One region of the Bacillus sp. Pc3 genome, then DNA from elsewhere that is predicted to be linked to it. Evidence: riboswitches for the same ligand, from Rfam matches in the RefSeq annotation. Region 1 holds a riboswitch; each other region holds the start of a gene.
The links. Region 1 has a riboswitch for S-adenosylmethionine ahead of SB24_RS03905 (methionine biosynthesis PLP-dependent protein). Riboswitches for the same ligand answer to the same signal wherever they lie in the genome.

Region 1 (8,084 bases):
GCTGCCGTTCCATTTTGAAGAATCATAATGATAGAGTATTTTATAGAAAAAGCTGTGGAATGTTCCTGTCACGAGACGGGAGACTTTTCCGGCTGCCAGACCGTACTCATTTGCCATCCGCTCTTTCATTTCGGCGACGGCTTTTGTCGTAAAGGTCACAAGCAGCATATTCTCAGGTGAAATGCCGAGGTGTTCAATCATATGGGCGGCGCGTGCTGTCAGCACCCTTGTTTTTCCGCTTCCCGCTCCGGCAAGCACTAATAAAGGCCCGTCCGTTTCAGTAACTGCCTTCATCTGTTCACGGTTCAGGCCGATGCCGGGGAACAAAGACGTATCAGCCGCCTCGGATGTTGGTGAAAACGGTTCGGCCGCAGGCACTTTTTTCGGGCTTTTCCATTCTGAGACGATCGGTTTCGGATTCTCTGAAATCGCTTTTCCTTTCGGCAGGCGGAACATGCCGGCTTCCTTATACTCTTCTGTTTCTTTCTCCGCTAGTGGTTCCTTGGCCGCGCATGCTTTTTCACAGGCGGTGAAGTCTCCCTTTTGCCGGTGATAAAATGCCGGCTGCTCTAAAATCGAAAGCCGCATCAAGACGGGCTGCTCACAATGTGCGCAAAAAATATTTCCTTTCTGAGCTTCTTCAAAAAGGAATTGGTAATGTTCTCTAGAATATGTATGTAAATGTATCGTTCGGTTATTCAGTCGGGCGCATTTCAAAAAGGGGTCCTCCCATTAAAAGGTGTTCATCCATTTGATAGACAAAGAATATCATAACAAAAGAACAGCGTTTCAAAAAGTAAGATTAAGGGAAATGAAAAGCGAAGGGGAGGGGTACATATGATTTATGCAGGACGGATTCAAAACCAGCAGTATTCTCAATACGCAAACCGGGCAGCGGGTTATAAGCCTGATTACGCCGGCATTACGAAAGCGGCCGCCCTCGCCAATGACAGGGTGTACAGAGAGGTGGAGCGCCGCCAGGAAAACACCGCAGCCGCAGAAAAGAAAGTACATGAGGAAAAACGTAAGCGCTCTCTTTCCCGTCTGCCGCAAATCATGGGAAAAGGCCGGTTAATAAATCAATACGTGTGAAAAAGCCCGGATATATCCGGGTTTTTTTGAGTCGTATATATGAAAGATGCGGAAAGGAATGATTCAATTTGAGAAAGCTTTCATTATTAATTGCGGGGTTATTTCTTTTCGGCCTCTTTACTCCCGGAATGAAACCGGCAGACGCGGCGGAGGGCTCCGCAGCAAAAGGTGTCACTCTCACACAGCTGGCGCCGCATGTCTGGATGCATACAAGCATCGGTACGGCAGACGGAAGTCCCGTCCCTGCGAACGGATTGCTTCTTGAGACTTCCAAAGGAATCGTACTGATTGATACTCCGTGGAATGACAGTCTCACAGAGCAATTAATGACACAAATAAAAAAGCGGTTTCCCGGCAAAAGGATGACCGATGCCATTGTGACACACGCCCATGATGATCGTATCGGCGGTCTGAACACCCTGTACAAATACGGTGTAAAGGTGCACAGCACGAAGCTGACCGCCGACTTCGCCCGACAGCAGGGATATGACCGGCCGCTCGGAGATCTGAAAAACGTGACAAAGCTGCAGTTTGGCGATATGAAAATTGAAACGTTTTATCCGGGAAAAGGGCATACGGAAGACAATATGACCGTCTGGCTGACTGAGGATAAGCTCTTATTCGGCGGTTGCTTAATCAAGGCTTTAGAAACAAAGGAAATCGTGCCTACTCCGGGCTTTTATCCGGATCAGTGGCCGCGCGCCGTCCGCAAAGTCATGAAAAGATATCAGGACATCAGCATTGTCGTTCCGGGGCATGGCAGTCCGGGGGATGACCGTCTGCTGCCGCATACGATAAGCCTTCTGAAAGAAACGTAATAAAGAAGACCGGCGCTCCCATTACGGAGTGCCGGCTTTTTTTATCTCTTCCTGATTTTCATAAAACTGAGGAAAGCAAGTGCAAGCGCCAAAACGGTATATCCCGCTATCGGCCAAATATGCTGATGAAAGGAAGAATAATCTCCGGTTATGACTTCCTGGGCCAGCTCGATCGAGTGAATAAACGGTAAGGCATAAGCGATATGTTTGAATGTGTCACCGAGCAGGCTCACCTCCATCCAAGCCCCGCCCAGAAACTGCACGAGTGTAATATAAATCGTTCCGATACCTGAAATTTGTTTGTCCGTAAACACAGCCCCTAAACATAAACCGAAGAAAACGGACATCATCGCAATCGGCAGCAAGACAGCGATACCTGCGAGAAGATTCATCCACTCGGCGGATAAACCGGCAGCAGCAGCTGCGATAAAACAAATGACGATTTGTAAAATGGCTAACGGCATCATCGGCATTGCATAACCGATGACATAATCGGCTGTTTTTAAAGGGGAAGCAAACAAACGGGTCAAAAGGGCGGTCTGTTTGTCTTTTGCGATCAGCAATGCAGAGAACATCGTAAGGAAAGCGAAACCGAAAACAATGAGTCCGGGTGCTAAATGCTGAATTTTAAAGGTATCAAGCGGCGCATTTTTTTCAATCGCCGTAAACAGAAACAATAGAATAACAGGCAGTGCGATTCCAAGGATAATAGACAGGGGGTCACGAAAAATTTCTTTGCGGTTGCGAATGGCGAAATCAAGCATAAAGACCCGCCTCCCCGTCACAAATCGCTAAAAAGGCATCTTCAAATGTAGCTGAATGAGTTTGCTTTTTCAGGGCCTCCGCCGTACCCAGTGCTTTTAAAGTCCCATTTTCTAAAATGCAAATACGATCTGCCAGGGCTTCAGCCTCTTCTAAATAGTGTGTCGTTAAAATAATCGTCATGTCACCCTTTAATGCCTCAAGATTTTTCCACAACTCGCGGCGCGAACGGACGTCCAGCCCTAATGTCGGCTCATCTAAGAAATAAATATCCGGCTTGGTGATCATTCCCATTGCGATGCTGAGCCGGCGCTGCATTCCTCCTGATAATGTTTTGGTTTTTGCTCTTTCTTTCTCTTTTAATTGAAACAATTCGAGCATCTCATCTGTTCTTTTTTTTGCTTCTTTTTTCGGAATTCCGTAGACACCGGCTATAAACTCTAAGTTTTCCCGTACGGTTAGATGAGGAGCGATAGCTGTTTCCTGCGGGGACATATTCAATTTCGGTTTTATTTTATCTAAATCAGTCAAAATACTGTGTCCAAGCACTGATGCATCACCGTCATCCGGAGAAAGGAGTCCGCAAAGCATACTGATTAATGTCGTTTTTCCGGCTCCGTTCTCACCGAGTAAAGCAAAAAATTCCCCTTTCTCAACTGAGAACTCAAGACGGTCAACGGCGGCGGTTTCTTTATAATGTTTCGTTAATTGCTTCAGCTCAATCGCGTGCATTTACTCATCCTCGCTATCTGCGTCGATTTGCTTAGCGTTTAAAATATCTTTTGCAAACTCGAAAAAGAGTTCTTGTTTAACAAGTGCGATACCTTGCTGGTCATCCCCAAGCATAAGCAGTGAATCCCCCGGATTTATATCGAAAACATCTCTTGCTTCTTTAGGAATGACAATCTGTCCTTTTGTGCCCACTTTAACAGTCCCGAATATGTGTTTTCCTTTTGGTGCCGTCATGTTTATCCCTCCGAAATATGAATTGTATTTTTTGTATGAATTGTAATACTTCGTATACTAAACATACATTAACCTTCCATAAAATGCAATAAAATTCATGAAATAGTATTATTTTCATAAAAAAAGCACTCCTGCCATATAACAGGAGTGCTTTTGATTTTATCGTTTGTGTTCCTTTATCATTTCCAGATGGGGGATGCCCGCATCGAGAAATTCTTCGCCGGATGTGACGCGGTATCCTTGTTTTTCGTAAAACGGAACGGCCTGCGTCTGCGCATGTAAGATAAAGCTGTCGGCGCCCTTGGCTGCCGCCGCTTTTTCAAGCGCCTGCATAATGATGGCTCCGACGCCTAAAGAACGATGGCTTTTCATCACGCAGATGCGCTCTAATTTTCCATGCCCGTTTTTCAAGCGCCATCTGCCGGCTCCGACCGGCTGGCCGCCGTCATATATGACTATATGCTCTGACGTGTCTTCGAATTGATCAATCTCTTCTTCTTCCGGAACGTGCTGTTCTTTAACAAAGACCTCTTTTCTGACGAAAAAAGCGTCGTTCAGCTGTTTTTCAGTTTTTGCGATGATGGATTCCAAGCAGTTATTCTCCTCCGCCTAATAAAAATGTTTCGTACACAGTCCATGAGCCGTTATCCAGCTGATAGAGCAAGTGAAAACGGTCGATGACTTCTTCGTGGGAAATGTCCAGCATTTTCAGCTGTCCGAGTACGTCGGAATGTTCATCTGACGACAGCTTCTGGCCGACCGTGACATGCGGAACGAAGCTGTATTCCGGCTCGCCGGATAATGCTCCTGAGTAGCATTTCTCACTCAGAGATTTTAATTCCTCCGTCGGCTCTGCTTTCATATATATCACATTATTCACAGGAGAAAACGAGCTGTATTTTGTGATTTTCAGAACGAGCGGATGCGACTCTTTCGCCGTCTGTCTCAGCTGTGATACGACCTGCTCGATTTCCTGTTCTGTCGCTTCAAACGGATCTCTTACCGTCAGATGCGGCGGAATGAGCGCATAGCTCGGGTCGTAGCGTTTCCGGTACGAATTAGCGAGATCCTGTAATTTTTTTGATGGAAATAAAACAATACCGTATTTCATGAAAGTTCCCTCCTTAAATGAATGGTTACAGCATTTTTTTCAGCGCCGGCGTGATGAGCGGCTGCCAGTAGGTCCATTTATGATCCCCGTCGAAGGTTTCATACGTGTATTCAGACTGTTTGCTTTCCAGCAGCTGTTTGAGCTCTTCGTTCGGCGCGGTGAAATCAAGAACCTGGCCGTCTGTCGTGTGAACGCCGGTTTCTTTTTCTCCGATTTGATGATAAACGGAAATCTGTTTGAGATCCTCCGACTGCCGGACGGCATCCAGCACGTGCCCGTCAACATACGGAGACTGCATGATGACGTTTCCAAACATGTTCGGATAGTCAATCGCCGTCATAAGCGAAACGGTTCCGCCGAGGGAATCCCCGATCATGGTGCGGCCGTATCCGACTTGATAAGTCGGGTATTCTTTGTCGATAAAAGGAACGAGCTCATTTGCGATAAATCGCTTATATGAGGCGAATTTAGAGCCTTCTGGATGGTATGTGTTTCTTCGCTCCCGCACATTTTTATAAGGGACGCCGATAATGATGCAGCGGTCAATTTCCCCTTTTGACATAAGCTCTTCCGCCTGCCGCCCGATTCTCCCTAATCTGAAATAATCATGGCCGTCCTGAGCGATGACCGTATGATATTTATACAGAGGGGAGAAGGTGGCGGGCAGGTAGACCAAAACGGTCATTTCCTCTTCAAGCTCATGGGAGAAAAGTTTTTTCTCATGAATGATTCCGTTTTTTGATGCCACTTCGCATTCCTCCAGGCCGCTTCTTGTCTTGATGGTTTTTTCCTATTGTACCATGAATTATTAGAAATTTCTTTCTTCAGATGCACTTCTTGCGAGAGTTCAGATAAATAAAAAGTTATTGAAATTCATTTTATAGTGCGTTAATATAGAACAATCAGAAAATACAAAACAATATTCTTATCACGAGAGGTGGAGGGACTGGCCCTTTGAAACCTCAGCAACCGGTTTGCTTTGCCGCGGGAAGGCAAAGTGCCAAGGTGCTAAATCCAGCAAGCGATTCACATGCTTGGAAGATAAGAGGAAGAGAAAAGCTCCTTCTTCTTATGAAGAGGGGGCTTTTTTATTTTTGAAAAAGGATGGTGCTTACTGATGACGCAGCATGTTGATACAAAATTAGCCCAAATCGGAAATAGAAGCGAAGAAGCAACGGGAACGGTCAGTCCGCCGATTTATCTGTCCACCGCTTACCGACATAGAGGAATTGGAGAATCTACAGGTTTTGATTACGTGCGCACGAAAAACCCGACACGCCAGCTCGTTGAAGACGCTATCGCCGTGTTGGAACACGGTGCGAGAGGCTTTGCTTTCAGCTCGGGAATGGCAGCCATTCAAACGATTATGGCTTTATTTAAAAGCGGGGATGAATTGATTGTATCCTCCGATTTATACGGAGGCACGTACCGTTTGTTTGAAAACGAATGGAGAAAATACGGCTTAAGCTTTATTTACGATGATTTCAGCGATGAAGACTGTTTACGCTCCAAAATAACGGAAAACACGAAAGCGGTATTTGTTGAAACACCGACAAACCCGTTAATGCAGGAGGCGGACATTGAAAAAATCGCCCGGATTACGAAAGAAGCCGGCCTGCTTTTGATTGTGGATAATACGTTTTATACCCCGGTGCTCCAGCGCCCGCTTGAACTGGGAGCGGACATCGTCATTCACAGCGCCACAAAATATTTAGGCGGGCACAATGATCTCCTTGCCGGTCTGGCTGTCGTAAAGGATGAAGAGCTCGGCGAGATCATGTTTAATCACCAAAATGCGATCGGCGCGGTTCTTTCGCCGTTTGATTCGTGGCTTTTAATGAGAGGGATGAAAACACTCGGACTCAGAATGCGCCGTCATGAAGATAACGCCCGTGAACTTGCAGAATTTTTAGAACAGGAAGAAGAAATCGCCGATGTGTTATATCCCGGAAAAGGCGGGATGCTGTCTTTCCGGCTGCAAAAAGAGGAATGGGTCAATCCGTTTTTAAAGGCGCTGAAAACGATCTGTTTCGCAGAAAGTCTCGGCGGGGTGGAAAGCTTTATTACATACCCCGCGACACAGACGCACATGGATATTCCTGAAGACATCCGTATTGCAAACGGCGTCTGCAACCGTCTGCTGAGATTTTCAGTGGGCATTGAACATGCAGAAGATTTGAAGCGGGATGTAAAGCAGGCATTACAGCAAGTAAAAGAGGGGGGCCGTGTCATATGAGTAATCACAATTGGACGCTGGAAACCCAGCTCGTGCACAATCCATTTAAAACAGACGGAGCCACCGGAGCCGTCAGCGTCCCGATCCAGCATGCTTCCACATTCCATCAGTCTTCATTTGAAGAATTCGGGACATATGACTACAGCCGCTCAGGCACACCGACAAGAACAGCGCTTGAAGAAACGATCGCAGGTCTTGAAGGCGGAACGAGAGGCTTTGCTTTCAGCTCGGGAATGGCGGCGATTTCGACGGCGTTTCTGCTCTTATCCCAAGGCGACCATGTCCTCGTCACGGAGGATGTGTACGGCGGAACATTCCGCATGGTGACTGAGGTTCTGTCCCGTTTCGGAATTGAACATACCTTTGTCGATATGACGGACACAGAAGCGGTCGCCCGAACCATCCGCCCGAACACGAAAGCCATCTATATGGAAACACCGTCAAATCCGACGCTCGGCATCACGGATATTAAGGGCGTCGTCAAACTGGCAAAGGATCACGGCTGTCTGACATACCTTGACAATACTTTCATGACGCCTGCTCTGCAGCGTCCGCTTGATCTCGGTGTAGATATCGTGCTCCACAGTGCGACGAAATTTTTAAGCGGACACAGTGACGTGCTGTCAGGCCTTGCCGCCGTAAAAGATGAAGAGCTCGGCAATCAGCTGTATAAGCTGCAAAACTCATTTGGAGCGGTGCTCGGCGTTCAGGACTGTTGGCTCGTATTGAGAGGCTTAAAAACATTGCAGGTCAGACTGGAAAAAGCGAGCCGGACGGCTGAGCGGCTGGCTGCCTATTTTGACGGGCATCCCGCCGTCAAAAACGTTTACTATCCCGGCCTTGCCGGACACCCGGGAGCCGATACCCATAAACGGCAAGCGAGCGGAGCGGGCGCCGTCCTGTCCTTTGAATTGGAAAGCAAAGAAGCCGTCAAAAAGCTGGTCGAAAACGTATCGCTTCCGGTATTTGCCGTCAGCCTCGGCGCCGTCGAATCCATTCTCTCATACCCTGCAGCCATGTCGCATGCCGCCATGCCGAAAGCTGAGAGGGAGAAACGCGGCATCACAGACGGCCTTCTGCGCCTGAGCGTCGGAGTCGA
Region 2 (6,650 bases), 1.3 Mb from region 1:
TTTGAAAATCAACCTTTTTAGATATTTTCAAAATAATAAATTTATATTATAAATAAAGAAAATAAAGGATGTTCACAAGTAATTGGATTAAAAAGGTATAAAAAGCCCCCGAAAAACAGTTCCGGTTCATTGTAAAGACGGGATGCAGCTGATAAAATGGATCTGAGGGCACCGCCTTCAAAAGACGGCAGAGAAGGGGTCATTTTCATGATCATTCAGTTCATTCGTTACAGATAATGAGAGGTATAGATAAATAGGTTAAACTTCCAATTTTGCGAGGTTTATTTGTCTATGCCTTTTTCATTTCATCGGAATAACGAATGAATGAGGTGTTTTTATTGACGTCTATAAAAAGAAAACGCGCGGAATTACTGCAATCATGTCAGTCCGTATTCAGGTGTCCGCTATGCCGGTCGGCCATGGCGGTCTCACAATTCCAAAGCTTGATGTGCGGACACGGGCATACATTTGATATATCAAAACAAGGATATGTGAATTTCCTCAATAAATCGGTCAAAACCCGCTATGACAGGCAGCTGTTCGAAGCGAGACGCGCTCTTTTTGACAGCCGGGAATTTTTTGTCCCGGTTCAAAAGGAGATCGCCGCCATCATCAGCCGCATTCAATCTCCGCAAACAAAAACGGCGGCGATATTGGATGCGGGATGCGGAGAAGGCTCTCATTTAGCCGCCGTATGCAAATGGCTTCAGCCCGCTTTTTCCGTGACGGGAATCGGCATTGATCTCTCGAAAGAAGGTGTGTTGCATGCCGCAAAGGCCTTCGGGGATCATTTTGTTTTTGCCGTCGCTGATGTGGCGGATGCGCCGTTTGCCGACAGCTGTTTTGATGTCGTGATGTCTGTTTTATCACCTTGGAATTACAAGGAATGCAGCAGGCTTTTACGAAAGGGCGGCACAGTCATTAAAGCGGTGCCGGGGCGTGATTATTTGAAGGAAGTAAGGGAATTCTTCTTCGGAGACAGTCCTCGGCGGAATGACACCGCCGATTCTGCGGCCGGACGATTCCAAGCGGGCTTTCAAACCTTTGAGCGCAAACGGCTGTGTTACACGAAGACCTTATCGCAGCCTGACCTCGAGCGGCTTGTGAAAATGACGCCCTTAACATGGAAATGTACTGATGAAAGCATCCGGCGGTTTATCAGCCGGAAAGCGGCGGATATTACGATAGATATCGATATTTTAATTGGAAACGGTCCTCTGTAAACAGAAAAGACACGCTGATCGCGTGTCTTTTTTTTATTTCCAGGCTTCACCGGCAATGCTGACGACATGACGAAGTTTCGCCCATTGCTGTTCTTCTGTGATCAGGTTTCCTTCCTCAGTGGAGGCGAATCCGCATTGCGGGCTGAGGCAAAGCTGATTTAGGCTGACATATTGTGAAGCTTCTTCAATCCGGCGTTTAATCGCGTTCTTGTCTTCAAGTTCGCCATGTTTTGATGTAATCAATCCAAGCACAAGCTGAAGATCAGAGCGTTTGACATAGCGGAGCGGTTCAAAGCCTCCGGAGCGGGAATCATCATATTCCAGGAACAATCCGTCAAGGTCAAGCCCGTCAAAAATCGTTTCAGCCGCTGCATCATAGCCGCCTTCAGCCGTCCATGTGGATTGGAAGTTGCCGCGGCAGATATGCATCGTAACCTTCAGATCGTCAGGGCGGTCCTTGATCGCGTCATTAATGGAAGCGGCAAACAGCTTGCGCAGCTCATCCGGCGTTGTGCCGAAATCTTCAATCTGACGAAGCCCCGCTTCAGATAAGAAAACGGCCCATGCGGTGTCATCAAGCTGAAGGTAGCGGCACCCGGCGTCATAGAAAGCTTGAATCGCTTTTTTATACGCTTTTGACACATCGTGCTGAAATTGTTTGTAATCATTCTGGTAGGCCGCTTTTTCCAATTTTCCGCGGAAAAACAGCATATTCGGACTTGGGATGGTCATTTTCGGAACAGCATCGCCGGCAATGCTGTGCAGGAATTTATAATCTTCGAGCATCGGATGCTGAGAAAAATCAATATCTCCCGTTACTTTAATGCCGCGCGCTTTCGTCTGTACGTTGTGAAACTGAATGCCGCTTTCAGGCGTAAATGCCTCAACGCCGTCTAAATTTTCGAGAAAATCAAAATGCCACCAGGCACGGCGGAATTCGCCGTCAGTCACGACATTGAGGCCGGTTTCTTTCTGCTTTTCCACGCTGCGGATGATTTCTCTGTTTTCGATTTCGCGCAGCTGTTCTGCCGAAATCTCACCCGCCGCTCTTTGCAGGCGGGCTTGCTTCACAGCCGCCGGCCGCAGCAGGCTTCCGACCTGATCCGCGCGAAACGGCGGGTTTTTTCTTAGAAGAGTATGCAATGGTTGTTCTGTGTTTTGCTGTGACATGAACGATTCCTTCTTTCCTGATGAAATATAAAAAAACTCTTCCCTCGGATAGGGAAGAGCTTGCGTCCGCAAATCTCAACCTTATCTTCAGGATTTAGCACCATTCTGCTGAACAGCGGTTGCCGGGTATCATAGGGCCAGTCCCTCCACCTCTCTTGATAAGGAAATATGATATTTTTCAGAATAAACTGTAATACTCTTAATCTTAGTATATTATCTTATATTGTCAATATATTTCGATAAATATTTTTATTTGTCACCCTCAAATAGAATCATATCTATCACGATGGCGATCGCAAGACAAAGAGCAATATCCTCTTCCTTTTCAATCTGCAAATGATAGGAATCGCCCCAGCTCATCCATGATTTGGTGACGGTCATCCGGTTTGATTTTCCGTCTGTCACTTGAAAATTCCGGCCCCACACATCGCCGGTAAGATCCCAGCCGAGTCCGGAAATTTCAAATTTCGGTTTGAAAAACGTGACTTTCTTGATGACTTGGCAGACGGGTTTGCCGCTGACGGAAATCTCGTAACGGGGAACGAGCGACATCAGTTTCTGATTGACGCTGGCAAGCGTGCGGCCGTCCAAATCAGTCAGCTTCAGTTCATCACCGAATGAAAACAGCTTTCCTTCAACATTGTAGACTTCTTTTCCGCTTTCAAGAAACACTTGAAAACGATTCTTAATCGTAAACATTCGCTCTTTGATGTAAAAATGGTACATAAAAAAACTCCTTTTTTATGTTGTACGAAAAAAGGAGGCGGAAGGTTTCATATCGGCCGGGTGCATAAAAAAAGGCTGCCGATTTTGCGGCAGCTGTCGTTTTTATGATAGCGGCATCCGGCGTTTTTGACGGATCGCATTTAAATCAATGATGTTATTCGTGTCGGCAGCTGTCACCAGCGGGCTTGTCTTTGGCGTTTTCCGGCGGTTGTCCTTACTGAAAGAGAAAACAAGATACCCTGTCAAAGCAGCGAAAATAAGTAGCATCATTTTACATACCTCCCAAAAAAAGTTTTGGTATTATTATTGTACGAAAAAACAAACGAAAAGTATTCAAACAATTGTCACTTTTTTAAAAAATAATGTCATTTTCCGTAAAAATGACTATGGGTTGAAGAAATTTTGCTCTTGTTGTGGTTCTATAGATTGTATCGGCTGATGAATGATGATCGTTTATATAACTTTTTCACTATCTTTTGTAAGTGTCTAATTAACTACTTCGGTGTTTTCGTTTGCCTTGTGTTATTCAGTACCCTAAAAAACCTTATGATATGCAAAATAACTGCTTCTAACAGATGACTGCAAGTTGACAGCGCTTTCTTTATTTTTTTAAAGAAAACGAGATGTTATCTTAAAAAAATCGTTTGAACATTTTCCGCAGTTTTTTAAAAGGGTTTGATTTTGTCTCCAGAACACGCGGGTCTTTTAAGGTTTTTTTCAATTCTTTCGCTACAGTCCCTCTTGCCATAGTCTTCACTCCTTCTTTCCATTTCATACCTTATATACGGAAAGAAAGAAGGAAAGGTTTCATGTGAAAGAAAAAAACCAAAGCAGGGGGCTTTGGTTTTAAGCGCGCTCTTCAAAGAGCCTGGCGATTTCAACAATGACGTTTACCGCCTTTTCCATATGATCGACGGAAATGTATTCATATTTTCCGTGGAAGTTTTGGCCGCCCGTGAAAATGTTCGGTGTCGGCAGTCCCATGTAAGAGAGCTGTGATCCGTCGGTTCCGCCCCGGATCGGTTCGATAATCGGTTCGATGTCGAGGTTTTTCATGGCTTGATACGCGACATCGACTATCTCTTTGACCGGTTCGATTTTTTCTCTCATGTTGTAGTATTGATCACGCAGTTCAAGCTTGATGCTTTCCTTGCCGTATTTGGCCGCTAGCGCATCGGCGGTTTTCTGCATATATTCTTTTCGTTCTGCAAAGCGGTCTCTGTCAAAGTCTCTGATGATGTACGACAGGGCGGCTTCAGAAACGTCTCCGTCCATGGAAAGTAAATGATAGAAGCCTTCATACCCTTCCGTATATTCCGGCGCTTCTTCTTTCGGCAGCGCATGATGAAATTCCATCGCGATTTTTGAAGCGTTGACCATTTTGTTTTTCGCCGTCCCCGGGTGGACGCTTTTTCCGTAACAAGTAAGCTTTGCGGCGGCTGCGTTAAAGCTTTCATATTGCAGTTCGCCGAGGGGGCCTCCGTCTATCGTGTAGGCGAATGCGGCGTTGAAGCGGGCGACATCGAATTTGTGAGGGCCTCTGCCGATTTCTTCATCGGGCGTGAACGCGACCCGGATCGTTCCGTGTTTGATATCCGGATGTTTGATCAAGTACGCCATTGCCGTCATGATTTCGGCAATGCCCGCTTTGTTGTCGGCTCCGAGCAGCGTCGTGCCGTCTGTTGTAATCAGCGTCTGGCCTTTATAGCGGGAAAGCTCCGGGAATTGCTCAGGCGACAGGACGACATTGAGTTTGTCATTCAGAACGATATCATGGCCGTCGTAGCTTTCAATAATCTGAGGATTCACATTTTTCCCGGTAAAATCGGTCGCGGTGTCCACGTGAGCCAGAAAACCGACAGTCGGCACGTCTTTATCCGTATTCGCCGGCAGAGTCGCCATGACGTACCCGTTGTCATCGACTGTGATTTCTGTCATGCCGATCGACTTTAATTCATCTGCCAGCATGTTGGCCAATGTCAGCTGGCCGGGGGTTGAAGGGCAGTTTTCATTGTTTTCGTCAGACTGTGTATCGACTTTTACGTAAGAGGTAAAGCGTTCAATGATTTCATTTTTCATACCGTCATCTCCTTTGTCTTATCTTACCATGCGCGGGGGAGGGATTTCTATTTCACAACCCGTTTGAATCGAGGGCTCTGTTTTTTACGCGAATGAAAATAAATTATGAAGAAACGATGACTAAACGATTAAACTTTTTGGAAATGGATGATTGAGGAAGAAAAAACCGATATAATATGGTCAATTCATTCAATAGGGGAGGCTTTCTTCATGGCGATTTTAGTGACAGGCGGAGCGGGTTATATTGGAAGCCACACATGTGTCGAGCTGTTAAACGGCGGCTATGACATCGTGGTTCTGGATAATCTGTCAAACAGTTCACCGGAAGCATTGGAGCGTGTGAAAGACATTACCGGAAAAGGGCTTGTGTTTTATGAAGCGGATCTCCTTGACCGTGACGCCGTTCACCGTGTGTTTGCTGAAAATGAGATTGAAGCCGTCATTCATTTTGCGGGATTAAAAGCCGTCGGTGAGTCTGTGGCTGTTCCGCTCCGTTATTATCATAATAATCTGACGGGAACGTTTATTTTATGTGAAGCCATGCAGGAACACGGCGTGAAAAAAATCGTCTTCAGTTCTTCAGCGACGGTTTACGGCGTTCCGGAAACAACGCCGATCACTGAGGATTTTCCTTTAAGCGCGACCAATCCTTACGGGCAGACAAAGCTGATGCTGGAACAGATTTTACGCGATCTGCATAAAGCGGACTCTGAATGGAGCATTGCGCTGCTCCGCTACTTTAATCCGTTCGGCGCGCACCCGAGCGGCCGGATCGGAGAAGACCCGAACGGCATCCCGAATAATTTAATGCCGTACGTCGCACAAGTCGCTGTCGGCAAGCTTGAGCAATTGCAGGTGTTCGGCAATGATTATCCGACAAAGGACGGCACCGGCGTGCGGGATTACATCCATGTCGTTGACCTTGCCGAGGGGCATGTCAGAGCGCTTGAAAAGGTGCTGAACACAACGGGCGCCGACGCCTATAATCTCGGCACGGGAAGAGGCTACAGCGTTCTGGAGATGGTCAAGGCGTTTGAAAAAGTATCGGGAAAAGAAGTGCCGTACCGTTTTGCCGACCGGCGCCCGGGAGACATCGCCGCATGCTTCGCAGACCCGGCAAAAGCGAAGGCTGAATTAGGCTGGGAAGCAAAGCGCGGGCTTGAAGAAATGTGCGCCGACTCTTGGAAGTGGCAGTCCTCCAATGTGAACGGGTACCAAAAGGCGTAAAAAGAAAGAGACCTTCAAATGATGAAGGTCTCTTTTGTTATGATCATTATTTAACTTTTACTTCAACATCGTTGCTGAATTTTATTTTCCAAGTGCCTTTAGAGTATGCGTCTTTATCAACTTCAAAGGCTTTCACTCCAGTGACCTTAATGTTCGGGTTCAGGTCACTTAAAATTTTACTGTTGTTCACTTTTGTTTCCGTTGCATAAGTCGATGAAGCGTCAA
Region 3 (8,084 bases), 160 kb from region 1:
CGTACTCCCTTTCATAAAATGCAGCGGCTGCTTTTTTGAAGCTGTAAGCGCCCCGGAATGATGAGTATTTATGATTTTCCGGCCTTTCGACGGCGCGCTTCATTTCTTCAACGATATGCTGAGGCGTCGGCTGATCAGGGTTTCCCTGCCCTAAATTGATGACGTCTCTGCCTTCTTTCAGCTTTTGATTCACTTTTTGCACCAATGATGCGAAAAATTGTTCCGGCAGCTGTTTGAGTACATCTGAGATTTCAAAGTTCATATTTTCACCTTCTAAAAATGTCTTGAAATGATAGTCCATCATCATATATGGTTAAATAAAAAAAGTAAAGAGAAACTTGAGGTGTTAAAAAATGAAATGGACCGTTTCCTGTTTGCAATTTGATATTTCATACGGAAATCCTTCAGAAAACTTTAAAAAAGCAGAATCTTTGATTGAGCAAGAAAGCCGCCATGCGGATGTAATCGTGCTTCCTGAGCTGTGGACGACCGGCTATGATCTCACACGGCTAGACCAGCTGGCGGATGAAAACGGCAAAGTTTCGGAACAATGGCTTAAAGAAACGGCAAAAACATACAACGTACACCTCGTTGCCGGATCTTTTGCGGTCAAAGAAGGCGAAAATGTCTATAACACCATGTACATCGCCGATAACAGCGGACAGATCGTGAAGCGGTATCAGAAAGCCCATCTGTTTCAGCTGATGGATGAACACCTTTACTTGTCAGCAGGAAACAGCGACGGTTCCTTTGAGCTTGACGGTGTCAAGTGCGCCGGGCTTATCTGCTATGATATCCGTTTCCCCGAATGGATCAGAAAGCATACGTCCCAGGGCGCGAATGTCCTGTTTATCTCTGCGGAATGGCCTCTGCCCCGCCTTGATCATTGGCGAAGCCTGCTTATCGCCAGAGCAATTGAAAACCAATGTTTTGTCGCAGCCTCTAACTGCACGGGGTCCAATCCCGATAATGAATTTGCCGGCCACAGCCTGATTATTGACCCGTGGGGCCGGATTTTAGCCGAAGGAGACCGGACGGAAGGCGCAGTCCGAGCGGAAATCGATGTGTCAGAAAGCGCGGCCGTTCGCGGAACCATTCCGGTTTTCCAAGACTTACGGCGTGATTTATATTAATTTTCAAAAAAACGTTGACAAGAATATCCGGCACCTGCTAATATTTTCATCAACTGATTAATCCGAATTGTGATACAAATCAATATATTTTTCTCTTATCGAGAGTTGGGCGAGGGATTGGCCTTTTGACCCCAACAGCAACCGACCGTAATTCCATTGTGAAATGGGGCGCGTACATTTTGCGCCGAGACGATTGTCTCATAAGGCACGGTGCTAATTCCATCAGATGTTATCTGAGAGATAAGAGGCGGACTGCACTGTTTCAGCCTCCTTCTCTTTCAGAGAAGGAGGCTTTTTTTCGGGCGTATTCTCCGTCACGATCTCTTACTGCCACTACATAATTGGAGGGTAAATCCATGTCAGCAACTAAAACAAGTCTTTATGAACAATTAACAGAAAGCTCCGCCGCCGCGTTAGCCGTCAAGCTCGGCTTATTCCAAAACAAAAGCACTCTGACATGCCGTGAAATCGGCGACGGCAATTTAAATTACGTCTTTCATGTTTACGATAAAGAAAACAAAAAAGGACTGATTATCAAACAGGCGATTCCTTACGCGAAAGTCGTCGGTGAAAGCTGGCCGCTTACCATTGACCGGGCGAGAATCGAAAGCAGCGCCCTCATCCGCCAGGGCGAACACGTGCCGCACCTCGTTCCGGCCGTTTACTATTCCGATACTGAAATGGCCGTCACGGTAATGGAAGACCTCTCCCATTTGCGGATTTCAAGAAAAGGGCTGCTGGAAGGGCAGCATTATCCGAACTTATCGGTTCATATCGGTGAATTTTTAGGGAAAACGCTGTTTTACTCATCTGATTATGCGCTTGATGCGAAAGTAAAGCAGCAGCTCGCAAAGCAGTTTACAAATCCTGAGCTTTGCAATATTACGGAAAGGCTTGTGTTTACAGAACCGTTTCTCGACCATGAGACAAACGATTTTGAAAAGGAGCTGCGCCCATACGCAGAAAAAGTTTGGAACAATTCCCGGCTGAAAGAAGGCGCTGACGAATTGAAAGCCATCTTTCTGAATTCCGCGGAAACATTGGTTCACGGCGATCTGCACACGGGAAGCATTTTCGCCGATGAACATGAAACAAAGGTGATTGATCCCGAGTTTGCTTTCTTCGGACCGATCGGGTTTGACATCGGCCAATTTATCGCCAATCTGCTGTTAAACGCCCTCAGCCGCGACGGTGACGACAGACAGCCGTTATATGATCATACTGCCGCCGTATGGGATACATTTGTGAAAACATTCAGTGAAGCATGGGAGAAAGACTGCTTGCCTTCCCGCAGACACCTGCTGGAAGACACACTGAAAAACGCGTTTGAGGAAGCGGTCGGTTTTGCGGGATGCGAATTGATCCGGCGCACGATCGGACTCGCCCATGTGGCTGACTTAGATGAAATCACTCCGTTTGACAAACGAATCGAACGGAAGAAGCTGGCGCTTGACATCGGCGCCTATTATATCGAAAACAGAAAAAAACTGAAGCATATCACCGAGGTTCTGGACCAATTTAAGCTCCGTGTAAAGGAATGATGCAGCATGACCAATGAATTTGCCATCCCCCGTTCTGTAGAATGGAAAGAAACCTACATCCGCATTTTAAATCAGCAAAAGCTTCCCGACGTCACTGAATATGCGGAACTTGAAACAAAGGAAGATGTATTCGACGCGATTGTCACGCTGAAAGTAAGGGGCGCCCCGGCCATCGGTATAACCGCGGCGTTCGGACTCGCGCTCTCCGCCAAGTCGTTTGAAGCCCGCGACCTTTCAGATTTCCGACGTCAGTTCGCGGATGTCAAAGCGTATTTAAACAGTTCGAGGCCCACTGCCGTCAACCTCGCGTGGGCGCTTGACAGACTGACGGATTCCATCAGGGATGCGATCTCAATCAATGAAGCGAAGACAACGCTCGTTCATGAAGCCATTCAAATTCAGATTGAGGATGAAGAAACATGCCGAATGATCGGCCAGAATGCGCTGCACCTTTTTAAAAAAGGCGACCAGATCATGACCATCTGCAATGCGGGCTCGATTGCCACAAGCCGATACGGTACGGCGCTTGCTCCCTTTTACTTAGCGAAACAAAAAGATCTCGGCCTTCATATCTACGCATGTGAAACAAGACCCGTTCTCCAAGGATCACGGCTGACGGCGTGGGAGCTGATGCAGGGCGGAATTGATGTCACGCTCATTACGGACAGCATGGCCGCCCATACAATGAAGGAAAAACATATTTCTGCGGTCATTGTCGGCGCTGACAGAATTGCAAAAAACGGTGATACGGCCAACAAAATCGGAACGTACGGCCTCGCTATTTTGGCAAACGCCTTTCAAATTCCGTTTTTTGTGGCCGCACCGCTTTCGACATTTGACTTGCAGATTGAAAACGGCGATCAGATTCCGATTGAAGAGAGAGATCCGAATGAAGTCAGACAGATCTCCGGCATACGCACCGCTCCCGAAGATGTGCCGGTCTTCAATCCGGCCTTTGACATCACGCCGGGCAGCCTGATTTCCGGCATTATAACCGAGAAAGGAATTGTGACCGGCTCTTACACGGAAGAAATTGAACAATTATTCGCTGACTGCCAGCTGAGCTGAAAAACCGCTGATGATATTGCCTCAGGCAATGTCAGCGGTTTTTTTGTCTGCACAATGTAATCACTTTATCTTTTTGGACGGCTGTAATGAGATGCATTTTAAAAAACAGCTCTGCATAACCGGCTATCTTTTGCGGACGGCTCATTTTCATCAGGCTTCGTCCTCCTTTTTCATCAGACCAACTTTTTTCACTTAATAAAATGATATGTCGGACGTGAAAAAACGGAACGTGCCATACGCTTTATTTTTCATTATAGGATATTTGTTCGATGTTCAGCAGCACCGCTTTTACATCCGTCTTCGTGCCCGCGTATCCCGTTAAGGCGCTGTTTTTGCCGATTACCCGATGGCAAGGGATCAAAATCGGCAGCCGGTTTCGTTTATTGGCTTGTCCGATGGCGCGCACCGCTTTCGGTTTTCCGATCGCTTCAGCCATATCGCCGTAGCTTCGGGATTCCCCGTAAGGAATCATCGTCAGCGCGTTCCATACCCTTTCCTGAAAGGGTGTGCCTTTTTGTCTCAGAGGCAGAGAGAATTGCTTTCTTTCTCCTGAAAAATATGATGCCAGCTGCTGTTTCGCCTCCGACAGCAAAGCGGTTTCGCACGGCTTTACGCCGGGCGCGTCTTTCCGCCATTCCTCAAAATCTTCCCCGGTGAGAAACAGGCCGGTAATAAAGCTCTCTTCCTCTGTTATGATGACGGTTCCAAACGGCGCTCTCACACTTGTAAAACAGATCATTCCCCGCTCCTTCTTTCTTCGGTATTCTGCCGGATCGGAAGCGTCAAATGAAAAACGGTGCCCTTCCCTTCTTCACTTTCCACATGAATGCGTCCCTGATGCTCTTCGATGATTTTATAGCTGACCATGAGACCGAGACCCGTTCCCCTGTCTTTTGTCGTGTAAAATGGTTCACCCAGACGTTTTAATTTGTCTTCGGAAATGCCTGTTCCTTCATCTTGAATAGAAATCAAAATGTGGTCTTGATCAGAAGACTGAATGGTCACGTAGATATTGCCGCCGCCCGGCATGACTTCAATGGCGTTTTTTAAAATATTGATAAACACCTGTTTTAATTGATTCGGTTCACAGTAAATCGGCGGGATGTTTCCGGTCAGGTTCAGATGGATCTGCACATTGACAAGATTGGCCTGGGCATTCAGAAGATCAGCCGTGTCTTTCATAATCTGCGTCACGTCTTTTTCTTCATATAATATCGCCTGGGGTTTCGCTAAAATTAAAAATTCAGTGATGATAGACTCGATGCGTTTTAATTCTGAGGTAATGACGTTAAAGTACAGAGAATATTCGCCTTCAATGCTTCCTTGAAGAAGCTGAATGAACCCTTTCAGCGCCGTCATCGGGTTTCTGATTTCGTGGGCGATGCCCGCCGCCAGCTCCCCTACAACATGAAGAGTATCGGATTTCCGCAGCCTCTCTTCAAGCTCTTTGGCCTCTGTGACATCTTTAAAGATGGCCAGATTCATATTTTGAATGATATTTCTTTTGAAGGAGAATTCCAGTTTGCGGCTGTCGCTGCTGCTTAACAGGAAGGGGATTTCATTATCCATTCCTTCTAAATCAATCTTTCTGGCGGGAACACCCGCGTTTTCAATATCAAATAAAGAAAGAATATCCGGAACGGTGTACGCTCTCAGCTCCTCATCCGGCATACCGAGTATACGGCTTGCGAGAGGATTCGCGTCAATAATGCGGAATTGGTTGTCAAATAAGACCTTGCCGTCCATTGAGCCGTTGAATACTTTTCTGAATTTCAGCTCGCTTTCCCGCAATTCTTTTTCCATCCGCTTACGATCGCTGACATTTCTTAAAATGGTTAAATGCTGACCTTCAAGTATGGTTCGTTTTGATGTGAATTCCAGCTCTTTAAATTGGCCGTTTGCCATCTGAAACAGCATTTCTTCACGGATTTCCCCGTATTTTTCATATTTTTTCTTAATCTGCTTATATTTTTTCTGCGGATCAACGATAAACGTACATAAATTCGTCTCCACCAGCTTATCCATCGGCAGTTCGAAAATGCGGCACGCCGATTCGTTTGCTTTGGCAATCTTTCCGTCATCAGACCAAATGACAATCGCGTCCATGGCGTTTTCAAAAATTTCGCGGAATCGCTCTTCGCTTTTAAAAAGTTTCAATTCCATCAACCGTTTCTCTGTTATGTCCCTCATAATGGACATGTAGAACCCGCTGATTAAGTTGGACGTAATCGTAAATTCAAACAGCTTCTCTTCGCCCGACCGAAGCTTGACGGGCAGTTCTCCTTTGGCGTTTCCTTTTCTGCGGAGGGTTTCCCAGATTTCTTTCAGATGCTTTTTGTTTTCTCCGTCGGTAAAATGGCGGAGCGACAGATGGGACAATTCATTCTGGCCGATCTCAAAGCTTTTGCAAAAAGAGAGGTTCGCATCAATAAACCCGCCGTCCTTATCAAACAGCACGATGCCGTCGACAGCCCTGTCAAACAAATCTTTAAACAGCTGCTCGTTCATGGAGAATTCGCGCTCTAATATTTTTTTAGAGGAGATATCCCTCATCACCACAAAAAAATAATCCTCCCCAATTCCGTCTCTGGCGAGGAATTCAATGTATTTCGTCGCGCCGCTGTCAAGCTTAATCGGCACCTCTTTCCACAGATGGCCTTTTTTTAAAAACTTTTTCACGGCCTTATTCAGTTCTTCCTGAGGCACGGAATATAAAAAATCCAGGACGGAGCGGTTAATGAGGTTCTCTGCCTCAATCTGCATCATCCGGGCCGCAGCCTCGTTCGCCTGGACGATTTTCATTTCCTTACGGCATATAAAAATGGCATCAAGCGTGTTATTCATAATCACGTGATACCGGTTCAAATCACTCTTCAGGCGGTCATTTTCCTCTTTCATCCGCTTCAGCTGCTCTTTCAGCGACTCTTTTGTTTGCAAATCCAGAGTTTCAGCCATTCAGTACACTCCTTCTTCAAAAACCTATCCTTCAATATTTCTACAAAATACCTCATCTTCCTTCATTCGCCCTATACATTTCAGAAAATTTCAATGATATGACAAGTTAAAGTCTTTTTCTACGATCCTTACCTCCCCATTACATCATCCTAACAATCACTTTTGTCCTCCTTCAATTTTTTGTTTTTTATTTTAAAATGAACACCAACAGGAAATAATCATGCAGTGGATGATTTTTGAAGAGAAGGTGATGCTATGACAAAATCGCGAGACAGTTACTTTGACAACGCCAAGTTTATCTTGATTTTTCTGGTGGTGTTCGGCCATATCCTCCGGTCATTTATTAACGGAAATGAGTTTATGCTCCATCTCTACAAATTCATTTATACTTTTCATATGCCGGCCTTTATCCTGGTTTCCGGCTATTTCGCAAAAAACTTTAAGCGGAAAGGTTATGTGAAGAAGCTGGCTGTGAAGCTGATTATTCCGTACTTGATTTTTCAGGGCATTTACTCAGTTTTTTACTATTTGATTCAGGATGAAAGCATGGCAAGCGTCAATCCGATTGATCCGCAGTGGTCTCTCTGGTTTTTAGTCAGCTTATTCTTTTGGAATCTGCTGCTTTACCCCTTTACGAAGCTGCCGAAAATGTGGGCGCTTGGGGCGAGCTGCGGGCTTGCCGTCATGATCGGGTATCTTGATTTTATCAGCAGCACGCTGAGTCTTTCACGGACGTTTGTTTTTCTACCGATGTTTCTTGTCGGGTTTTATTTAAAGAAACAGCACTTTGATTTGCTTCGGGCTAAAAGAGGCAGGCAGATTGCCGCGGGCGTACTGGGGATTGTTTTCCTCTTATGCTGGTGTATTGATTTTGATTACTCGTGGCTGTTCGGTTCGGAGCCTTATTCTACATTCGGCACAGTGTCGCTGTTGAGCGGTCTGTCGCGCATCGGCTGGTATGTTTTGGCCTTTGCCGCCACTTTCAGCTTTTTGGCGCTCGTTCCGCAAAAGCGTTATTTCTTTACGAAATGGGGTACGAGAACGTTTTACGTGTATCTGCTGCATGGATTCATTATAAAAACGCTGCGGCAGATCGGGCTTGAAGATCACTTGTCTGATTATCAGAATTTAGTCATGCTCTTAATGTTAACGGCCGCTCTTACGTCCATTCTCTCCAGCAATGCGGTGAAAACGGCCGCACAGCCGTTTATTGAGCTGCGGATCACCGGCTGGCTTGAAGCGGTGAAAGGAACAAGAAACGGTGCTTATTCGAAATAATGCAAAATACCTCTTAAGCGTTATCGCCTAAGAGGTATTTTTTATTGTTTGCCGTCTTCTTTTTTCTTTGGCTTCGTCTGTTCAAGCGTTTCAATCCATTTTCCGGCGT
Region 4 (8,084 bases), 170 kb from region 1:
GGCAAGGCGGGACTTGTTGAGCTTCCGCAATGTCTTTTAAACCCGGGAGATACCATTCTGGTGCCTGATCCCGGATATCCTGATTACTGGTCAGGCGTCGCCCTTGCAAAAGCGAAAATGGAAATGATGCCGCTGACGGAAGAAAGAGGGTTTCTCCCTGATTACAGCGTAATTCCTGAAAAGGTGCGGAGCGAGGCGAAGCTGCTGTATCTCAATTATCCGAATAATCCGACCGGCGCTGTGGCGACAGAGGCGTTTTTTGAGGAGACGGTCGGTTTTGCGGAGCAAAACGGCATTTGTGTCGTTCATGATTTCGCGTACGGAGCCGTCGGCTTTGACGGGCATAAACCGCTGAGCTTTTTGCAGACCGAAGGCGCAAAAGAGACGGGAATCGAAATCTATACCTTGTCCAAAACGTATAATATGGCGGGCTGGCGGGTCGGATTTGCTGTCGGAAACGCTTCTGTCATCGAAGCGATCAACCTTTATCAGGATCATATGTTTGTCAGCCTGTTTCCCGCGGCGCAGCAGGCGGCGGCAGCCGCACTTTTAGCGGATCAGGCATGCGTCGCGGCGCAAAATGACAGATATGAATCGAGACGCAATGCATGGATTAAAGCCTGCCGCGATATCGGCTGGGATGTAACGGCTCCGGCGGGCTCTTTTTTTGCATGGCTCCCTGTGCCTGACGGTTATACGTCACAGTCGTTTTCAGACCTGCTGCTCGAGAAAGCGGATGTCGCGGTCGCTGCCGGAAACGGGTTCGGAAAATGGGGGGAAGGCTATATAAGAGTCGGTCTTCTGACAAGTGAAGAAAGACTTAAAGAAGCTGCGGAACGGATCGGGAAACTGAATCTTTTCACCCGAAAAAGCATTGACATATCAGAATAACAATGCGATAATTCAAAATACTTTATAAAATCATTATTCTTATCAAGAGCAGGCAGAGGGACGAGCCCGATGAAGCCCGGCAACCGACTGATAAAGCACGGTGCTAATTCTTGCAGCAGGAGCTGAGAGATAAGATTCGGACATAACACGAAGCCTCTTTCTGCTCATACGGAAGAGGTTTTTTTATGTTTTGCGAAAGAAAGAGAGGCGTTCACGCATGAGCGAAGTATTGGCAACATATCTTCTGACAGACACAACGGACAGTGAAAAGCGGGCGGAACAGATTGCGGCGGGGCTGACGGTAGGCTCCTGGACTGACCTGCCCCTGGTGAAGCAGGAACAGCTCAGAAAACATAAAGGGCGGGTCGTAAAAGTTGAGGAGAAAGAAGGAACCTCAGAAAACGAAACACAATCCGTCATCACCATCGCCTATCCCGAGGCGAACTTTTCAAGAGATATTCCGGCCGTCCTGACGACGGTATTCGGAAAGCTGTCACTGGACGGAAAAATAAAATTGACTGATCTTGAATTTTCCGAAGGGTTTAAACGCTCCCTTCCCGGGCCGAAATTCGGTATATACGGCATCCGCAAACTGCTGGGCGAATTTGAAAGACCGCTTCTGATGAGCATATTTAAAGGCGTGATCGGACGGGATCTCGCCGACATTAAAGAACAGCTCAGACAGCAGGCGCTCGGCGGCGTGGATCTTATTAAAGATGACGAAATTTTCTTTGAAAATGAACTGGCTCCGTTTGAAACCCGCATTATCGAAGGAAAACAAGTCCTGAAGGAAACCCGGGAGGAGACGGGGCATAAAACGCTGTATGCCGTAAACCTTACGGGAAGGACCGCTGAATTGCGGGATAAAGCGAGGCGCGCGGCAGAACTCGGGGCGGACGCGCTTTTATTGAATGTGTTCGCTTACGGTTTAGATGTGATGCAGAGCCTTGCTGAAGACAGGGAAATCCCGCTTCCGATCATGGCGCATCCGGCAGTCAGCGGCGCGTTCACATCATCTCCCGTTTACGGCTTGTCGCATGCGCTTTTGCTCGGCAAGCTGAACCGCTATTGCGGCGCTGATTTCAGTTTATTTCCGTCACCTTACGGATCCGTTGCTCTTCCGAAGGAGTCCGCGCTTGCAATCCATGATGAATGTGTAAAAGACGATGTCTTTCATCCGTCGTTTGCCGTCCCATCAGCAGGCATTCACCCCGGTATGGTGCCATTGTTGATGCGCGATTTCGGCATCGATCACATCATCAATGCCGGCGGAGGCATTCACGGCCATCCGAAAGGAGCCGAGGGCGGGGGAAAAGCGTTCCGCGCCATCATTGATGCGGTGCTTGAAGCGCAGCCGATTGAAGAAAAAGCCGCGTCGTGCAAAGATCTTCAGCTCGCATTAGACAAATGGGGAAGGGTGGAAGCCGTATGACCCGCACACCGCTGATTATTTGTGATTTCGACGGAACGGTCACCATGAACGACAACATTGTCAGCATGATGAAACAATTCGCGCCTCCTGAGTGGCTTGAATTAAAAGACGGTGTTCTGTCTAAAAGCATATCAATCCAAGAAGGAGTCGGACGGATGTTCGGACTGCTGCCGAGCAGCTTAAAAGAAGAACTGACCGGCTTTATTCTGAAGGATGCGAAAATACGGGACGGCTTTTTGGATTTTGTCTCGTTTGTCCGGTCAAACGGCCTCCCGTTTTATATCGTAAGCGGGGGAATGGACTTTTTTGTGCATCCGCTTTTGGAAGGGATCGTAGAAAAGGAGCGGATTTTCTGCAATCATGCATCCTTTGACAATGAATATATTCATATAGACTGGCCGCACGCCTGTGACGGAGACTGTACCAATCAATGCGGCTGCTGCAAACCGTCAGTCATCCGTAAGCTATCCGATCAGCAGAAATTTCTCATTATGATCGGTGATTCGGTCACGGATGTCGAGGCTGCAAAGTTGTCCGATATGTGCTTTGCGAGAGATTATCTTTTGACTGAATGCAAAGAACTCGGCCTCCGGCATCTGCCTTTTCAAGATTTTTATGAGGTGAAAACAGGCATTGAAAACATCGGGGAGGTGCAGGCATGGCTGCAAAAGAAGAACGCTGGCGCGAACTTGCCGAGGTAAAACGCGAGCTGGCCGAAAGAGACTGGTTCCCGGCAACGAGCGGGAATCTTTCCATCAAAGTATCCGACGGGCCGCTGACTTTTCTCGTTACGGCGAGCGGAAAAGACAAACGAAAAGAAACAGACGAAGATTTTCTCTTAATCGATGAGTACGGGAAGCCCGCTGAGACCGGCCATTCTTTAAAACCTTCAGCGGAAACGCTTCTCCATACTTACTTATACCAAAAGACAGACGCGGGCTGCTGTCTGCATGTCCATACCGTCAATAATAATGTCATCTCAGAGCTTTACGGGGATGAAAAACAAATCACTTTTCAGGGGCAGGAGATAATTAAGGCGCTCGGATTATGGGAGGAAAACGCGTCCGTGACCGTTCCGATCATTGACAATCCGGCGCACATCCCGGCATTGGCCGAAAACTTCGCGCACCATGCGGACGCCGGATCAGGCGCGGTGTTAATCCGCAATCACGGCATTACGGCATGGGGGCGGACCGCATTTGAAGCGAAAAGGGTGCTGGAAGCCTATGAATTTTTATTCAGCTGTCACCTCAAGCTTCTGTCACTTCGGCCGCAGCTGGTAAAATAAAAGGAGGAATAGAAAATGGCGACCATCAGAATTCATGACGAAAAAAATACGCTCATTGAACATCAGGAAGAAGTAGCGCGCTTCTTAGACGAACAAGAGGTGATCTATGAGCAGTGGAACATTGAAAAACTTCCGTCTGAGCTTTCGGAAAAATACGACCTAACCGAAGATGAAAAAGAACGGATTCTCGCGGCGTTTGACACGGAGATTCAGGACATTTCAGCCCGGCGCGGATATCAGTCTCAGGATGTCATTTCTTTATCAGACACCACGCCGAATCTTGATGAATTATTAAAAAACTTCCAAAGAGAACATCACCACACGGATGATGAAGTCCGCTTTATCGTCAGCGGACACGGCATCTTCGTCATTCAAGGCAAAGACGGCACATTTTTCGACGTCCGTTTAAATCCGGGAGATTTGATTTCAGTTCCGGAGAACATCCGCCACTACTTTACGCTTCAGGAAGACCGCCGGGTCGTCGCAATCCGAATCTTCGTGACGACTGAGGGCTGGGTGCCGATTTACGAAAATGAAAGTGTGCAAAACTGATAGACGCCCGAACCTCTCATGCACCGCCGGCATGAGAGGTTTTTTATTGTAATATAAAGTCAGCTGTGGCTGTTTTTTAAATCTTGAATATGCCGCATTCTGTTTATATCATTACCCGAATGGGTATTATTCTCGTATTCATGCTAAAGATTCCAATATGAAATGAAAAAATAAGTTATTTAGTAAAAAAATGTTTACAAATAAAGTATAATCTGTAATAATGCTCAATAACCCAATCAAACTTGTTTCCTATTCTTTTAGCGGTGAGGGGTGAAGTGAATGGGCAGTTATTCTGAACAAGAAAAATTGCTTGTATCTATTGATAAAAAAAGAAAAATGATGATAGATGCGGCTAACAGGCAAGGGTTTACAGGATATGACACGATCAGGCACAGCCAGGAACTGGACTGTCTGATGAACGCGTATCAGCAGCTGGTAAACCGTGATCGTACACATCACCAAGGAATACAGGGCCTTGTGAAGAAAATAGGCTTGTTCTCCCGCGGTGACGTCATGCCTGCATATGAAGCAAACAAATGATTGATGATAAAACAGATAACGAAGACTGAATGCGCTTCCTGATCAAGCGCCGCATCCGAAAGATGACCGCGTACAGTCAGCACATTTTTCCGCTGGCACGGCTCACGAAGCGCCTCGTACTATCTGCCGGCTATGATGCCGTTCCTCTGGTATATCCTCTTACACATACTCTTCTTTAAATAAAAAACACCCCGATCAGGGTGTTTTTTTCATCGAGAAGCGGCAGGAAGGGTAATGGTGACCTCTGTGCCCTTATCGACTTCGCTTTGAATGTCAATCGAACCGCCGTACATCAGCATGATTCGTTTACATACGACAAGGCCGAGGCCGGTGCCTTTTTCCTTTGACGTTACAAACGGAAGAAAAATGTGTTCAAGCATATCTTCAGAAATGCCCATTCCGTTGTCGGCCACCTTAATGACTGCTTTATGATCGCGGGCTTCTAAATAGATGGACAGCCGGCCGCCTTCCTGCATGGATTCCAGCGCGTTTTTCGCGACATTTAAAATCACCTGTTTAATATGGTCTTTCGTGCAGTTGACCTTGAGCGGCCGATTGACGAGTATCTCCACATTCACTTCCACATTGTATAGATTCCCTTCAGAATAAATAATCGGCATAATCTCATCAAGAATATCCTGCAGCGAGTTCACTTCCAACCGTTCGGCAGTGGGTTTTCCAAGCACTAAAAACTCACTGACAATCTGATTGATTCGTTTAATCTCCTGCTCAATAATTGAGAAATACAGCTGATCTTCCTCCGATTTGTATTTTTTCTGCAAAAGCTGAATGAAGCCGCTGATCCCTGTAAGCGGGTTGCGGATTTCATGGGCGGTGCTGGCGGCAAGCGTTCCGATCAGCTCCAATTTCTGCGCTTCATTTTGAGCGCGCTCCAGCTGGGTCTTGCGCTTAAGCAGATAATATTGAACGAGGATGAACAGAATATTCAGCAGCACGGCAATACTGGACATCGGCAGCAGCACGCTTTTGGTCAGCTCGTTCAGCTCAACCGGTTTCGGATAAACATTGATATTCCAATTAATATCATCCAGATAGCCGCTGACCGGTTTCACACCTTCTGATTGATCAGCCCGTCCGCTGGCAAATATCACTTTATTCTGATTGGTTGCCTTGACATAAACGTCAGGGCTCAGCATATTGATCATATTTCTCAAATAATCGACTTGTATGGCGGCTACTAAATAATCCGTGACTTCCCGTTTTGCGTCTAACACCGGCACGCAGATCGTGAAGATGCGCTGGCCTGTAATTCTGCTGGAGTAGTCATTTGTGATGACCGTTTTTTTCGTCTTTTTCGCCTTCGTAAAATACGGTCTGTCGGCCAAATTCACCTTTGATTTCAGATCAGTCGTGCTTGCGATGACATCACCTTTGGAATTCAGCATATACAGTCCGCTGAATCTGGGTTCATCCTCAAAAGCCTGATCGAGAATGTCAATGATCTTTTCTTCATTGACAGGCTTATCGACAGCGATCGCAAGTGTTGTCATCCGGGCTTTTGTTTCACCGATTAAATAATTGAGCTTATTGCGGTGAAGGTTGAGCATCATACTGGCTTCCTGTATGTGTTTATCGGCTATTTTCTGCTTTTCTTTTTCATAAATGAAAAAGCTGATAATAAGTGCCGGGATGATCACCAATATGAGATAAAGCTTGATCTTTCCCCGGGCACCTTTAAATGTATTCACTCTGCATCGCTCCAACATTACACTTGAATAGAGGTATTATATCATTTTTATACTTCTTTAATAAGAAAAAATAACCAAAATGATAGAAAAACAAATTATTTTATTAAGGTCTGACAAAAAGAAGAGAAATTTTGGAAACATTTTTGTTGACATTTTTCATTTTGTTTATTAATGTTTCTCTGTAACGGTTTCTTTTGTAAAAGGATGATTGAATGTATGACGGATAAAACAGAAAACTCATTGAAATTATTTATTGTACTGTCACGTGCGTACCGATCTATTAACGACCATATGAATAAACATATTCATAAGCACGGCCTGAACCCGACGGAATTTGCGGTGCTTGAGCTGCTGTACCACAAAGGCAAACAGCCGCTTCAGCAGATCGGCGACAAAATTTTATTAGCGAGCGGAAGTATTACATACGTTGTTGACAAATTAGAGAAAAAAGAACTTCTCATCAGAAAAGCCTCGCCGACTGACAGAAGAGTGACTTTCGCACAGATTTCCGAAAAGGGAATCCGTCTTTTGGACGATATTTTCCCTGATCATGCTGACGAAATTAAAGAAATGATCAGTGTGCTGAGTGATGAAGAGATAGAAATGTGTACGGAAATGCTGAAAAGAGTGGGGTTAAACGCTAAACATTTTCATCAGAAATAAAAAAGGAAGCCATTCTGAAAGGCTTCCTTTTTTATATTACTGATTTTGGTCGGTCGCGGCGTTTCTAGGCTGTATCAATACCTCGACGCGCCTGTTTTTGCTGCGCCCTTCGGCGGTTTTGTTCGACACGGCCGGTTTATACTCTCCGAAACCTTTGGCGCTGAATACTTTTGCGTCAAGTTTCGGGTTTTCTGTCAGAATAGCCATGAAGTTGACGGCCCGCATGACGCTTAAATGCCAGTTAGATTGATATTGTGAGTTTTTAATCGGTACATTGTCCGTATGTCCGCTGATAATAATGTTCCTTGGCGGATTCAGCACAAGGAGATTCGAGATTTCCTTGGCAAGCGGAATATCTTCCTGACGGATATCCGCCCGTCCGGAATCAAAAAAGATACTGTCTTTAATGGTAATTAAGAGTCCTTCTTTAGTCAGCTTTGTTTCCAGCTGAGTTTCAAGCTTTTTATTTTTTATAAATTGATTGACTTGCTTTTGCACGCCTTCAAGTTCTTCGCGGTCGGCTGCTTCTCTTTCTTTCTTTTTCTGTTCTTTATCTTTTTCCTTGTCTTTTTTTAACTGATCAACGCCGTCTTTTTCGTTTTCAGGAGGGGTGACGCTTGAATATTCAAGAACACCCGTGCCTCCGGTAAACACGGCGTTAAATGATTTAGACAGCATTTGGAATTTCGCCGCATCGACCGAGCTCATGGCGAACAATACAATGAACAGAGCCAAAAGAAGGGTGAGCAAATCCGCGTACGGGATCAGCCAAGACTCATCCACATGCTCGTCATCATGCTTCTTCTTCTTTTTTCTCGCCATTGTTTGCCTCTCCTTCTTGTTCAGCGACTTTTGCGCGTTCATTCGCAGGAAGATACATGAGAAGTTTTTGTTCGATCACTTTCGGGGCCTGTCCTTCAAGCACTGACAGAACGCCTTCGATCATGATTTCACGCAGTTTGACTTCCTGCTTTGATTTGCGTTTCAGTTTGTTGGCGAAGGGATGCCA

Region 2: it holds a riboswitch for S-adenosylmethionine, as region 1 does, so the genes downstream of both, SB24_RS10690 (5-methyltetrahydropteroyltriglutamate--homocysteine S-methyltransferase) here and SB24_RS03905 (methionine biosynthesis PLP-dependent protein) in region 1, are expected to answer to the same signal.
Region 3: it holds a riboswitch for S-adenosylmethionine, as region 1 does, so the genes downstream of both, mtnK (S-methyl-5-thioribose kinase) here and SB24_RS03905 (methionine biosynthesis PLP-dependent protein) in region 1, are expected to answer to the same signal.
Region 4: it holds a riboswitch for S-adenosylmethionine, as region 1 does, so the genes downstream of both, mtnW (2,3-diketo-5-methylthiopentyl-1-phosphate enolase) here and SB24_RS03905 (methionine biosynthesis PLP-dependent protein) in region 1, are expected to answer to the same signal.

Annotation. Positions count from the first base shown of each region.
Region 1 is NZ_CP010406.1:920,186-928,269, reverse strand. It holds gene SB24_RS03950 (ATP-dependent helicase) at 1-717, opposite strand, end outside; gene SB24_RS03945 (hypothetical protein) at 838-1,092, shown strand; gene bla (subclass B1 metallo-beta-lactamase) at 1,161-1,910, shown strand; gene SB24_RS03935 (ABC transporter permease) at 1,952-2,674, opposite strand; gene SB24_RS03930 (ABC transporter ATP-binding protein) at 2,667-3,404, opposite strand; gene SB24_RS03925 (AbrB/MazE/SpoVT family DNA-binding domain-containing protein) at 3,405-3,638, opposite strand; gene SB24_RS03920 (GNAT family N-acetyltransferase) at 3,798-4,229, opposite strand; gene SB24_RS03915 (YjcG family protein) at 4,234-4,749, opposite strand; gene SB24_RS03910 (esterase family protein) at 4,775-5,497, opposite strand; SAM riboswitch class I at 5,672-5,797, shown strand; partial or broken gene SB24_RS03905 (methionine biosynthesis PLP-dependent protein) at 5,867-6,989, shown strand; gene metC (cystathionine beta-lyase) at 6,982-8,084, shown strand, end outside.
Region 2 is NZ_CP010406.1:2,253,544-2,260,193, forward strand. It holds gene SB24_RS10685 (methyltransferase domain-containing protein) at 339-1,223, shown strand; gene SB24_RS10690 (5-methyltetrahydropteroyltriglutamate--homocysteine S-methyltransferase) at 1,257-2,393, opposite strand; SAM riboswitch class I at 2,472-2,558, opposite strand; gene SB24_RS10695 (LURP-one-related/scramblase family protein) at 2,643-3,119, opposite strand; gene SB24_RS20230 (hypothetical protein) at 3,222-3,389, opposite strand; gene pepT (peptidase T) at 3,966-5,198, opposite strand; gene galE (UDP-glucose 4-epimerase GalE) at 5,409-6,425, shown strand; gene SB24_RS10710 (DUF4352 domain-containing protein) at 6,472-6,650, opposite strand, start outside.
Region 3 is NZ_CP010406.1:761,498-769,581, forward strand. It holds gene SB24_RS03035 (pyridoxal phosphate-dependent aminotransferase) at 1-262, opposite strand, end outside; gene SB24_RS03040 (carbon-nitrogen family hydrolase) at 354-1,133, shown strand; SAM riboswitch class I at 1,226-1,380, shown strand; gene mtnK (S-methyl-5-thioribose kinase) at 1,490-2,674, shown strand; gene mtnA (S-methyl-5-thioribose-1-phosphate isomerase) at 2,681-3,742, shown strand; gene SB24_RS03055 (methylated-DNA--[protein]-cysteine S-methyltransferase) at 3,984-4,481, opposite strand; gene SB24_RS03060 (PAS domain-containing sensor histidine kinase) at 4,478-6,697, opposite strand; gene SB24_RS03065 (acyltransferase family protein) at 6,953-7,975, shown strand; gene SB24_RS19890 (hypothetical protein) at 8,017-8,084, opposite strand, start outside.
Region 4 is NZ_CP010406.1:753,370-761,453, reverse strand. It holds gene SB24_RS03035 (pyridoxal phosphate-dependent aminotransferase) at 1-891, shown strand, start outside; SAM riboswitch class I at 928-1,027, shown strand; gene mtnW (2,3-diketo-5-methylthiopentyl-1-phosphate enolase) at 1,109-2,323, shown strand; gene mtnX (2-hydroxy-3-keto-5-methylthiopentenyl-1-phosphate phosphatase) at 2,320-3,024, shown strand; gene SB24_RS03020 (methylthioribulose 1-phosphate dehydratase) at 2,982-3,611, shown strand; gene SB24_RS03015 (1,2-dihydroxy-3-keto-5-methylthiopentene dioxygenase) at 3,627-4,163, shown strand; gene SB24_RS03010 (aspartyl-phosphate phosphatase Spo0E) at 4,443-4,703, shown strand; gene SB24_RS03005 (sporulation kinase KinD) at 4,913-6,430, opposite strand; gene SB24_RS03000 (MarR family transcriptional regulator MhqR) at 6,629-7,075, shown strand; gene motB (flagellar motor protein MotB) at 7,112-7,897, opposite strand; gene motA (flagellar motor stator protein MotA) at 7,869-8,084, opposite strand, start outside.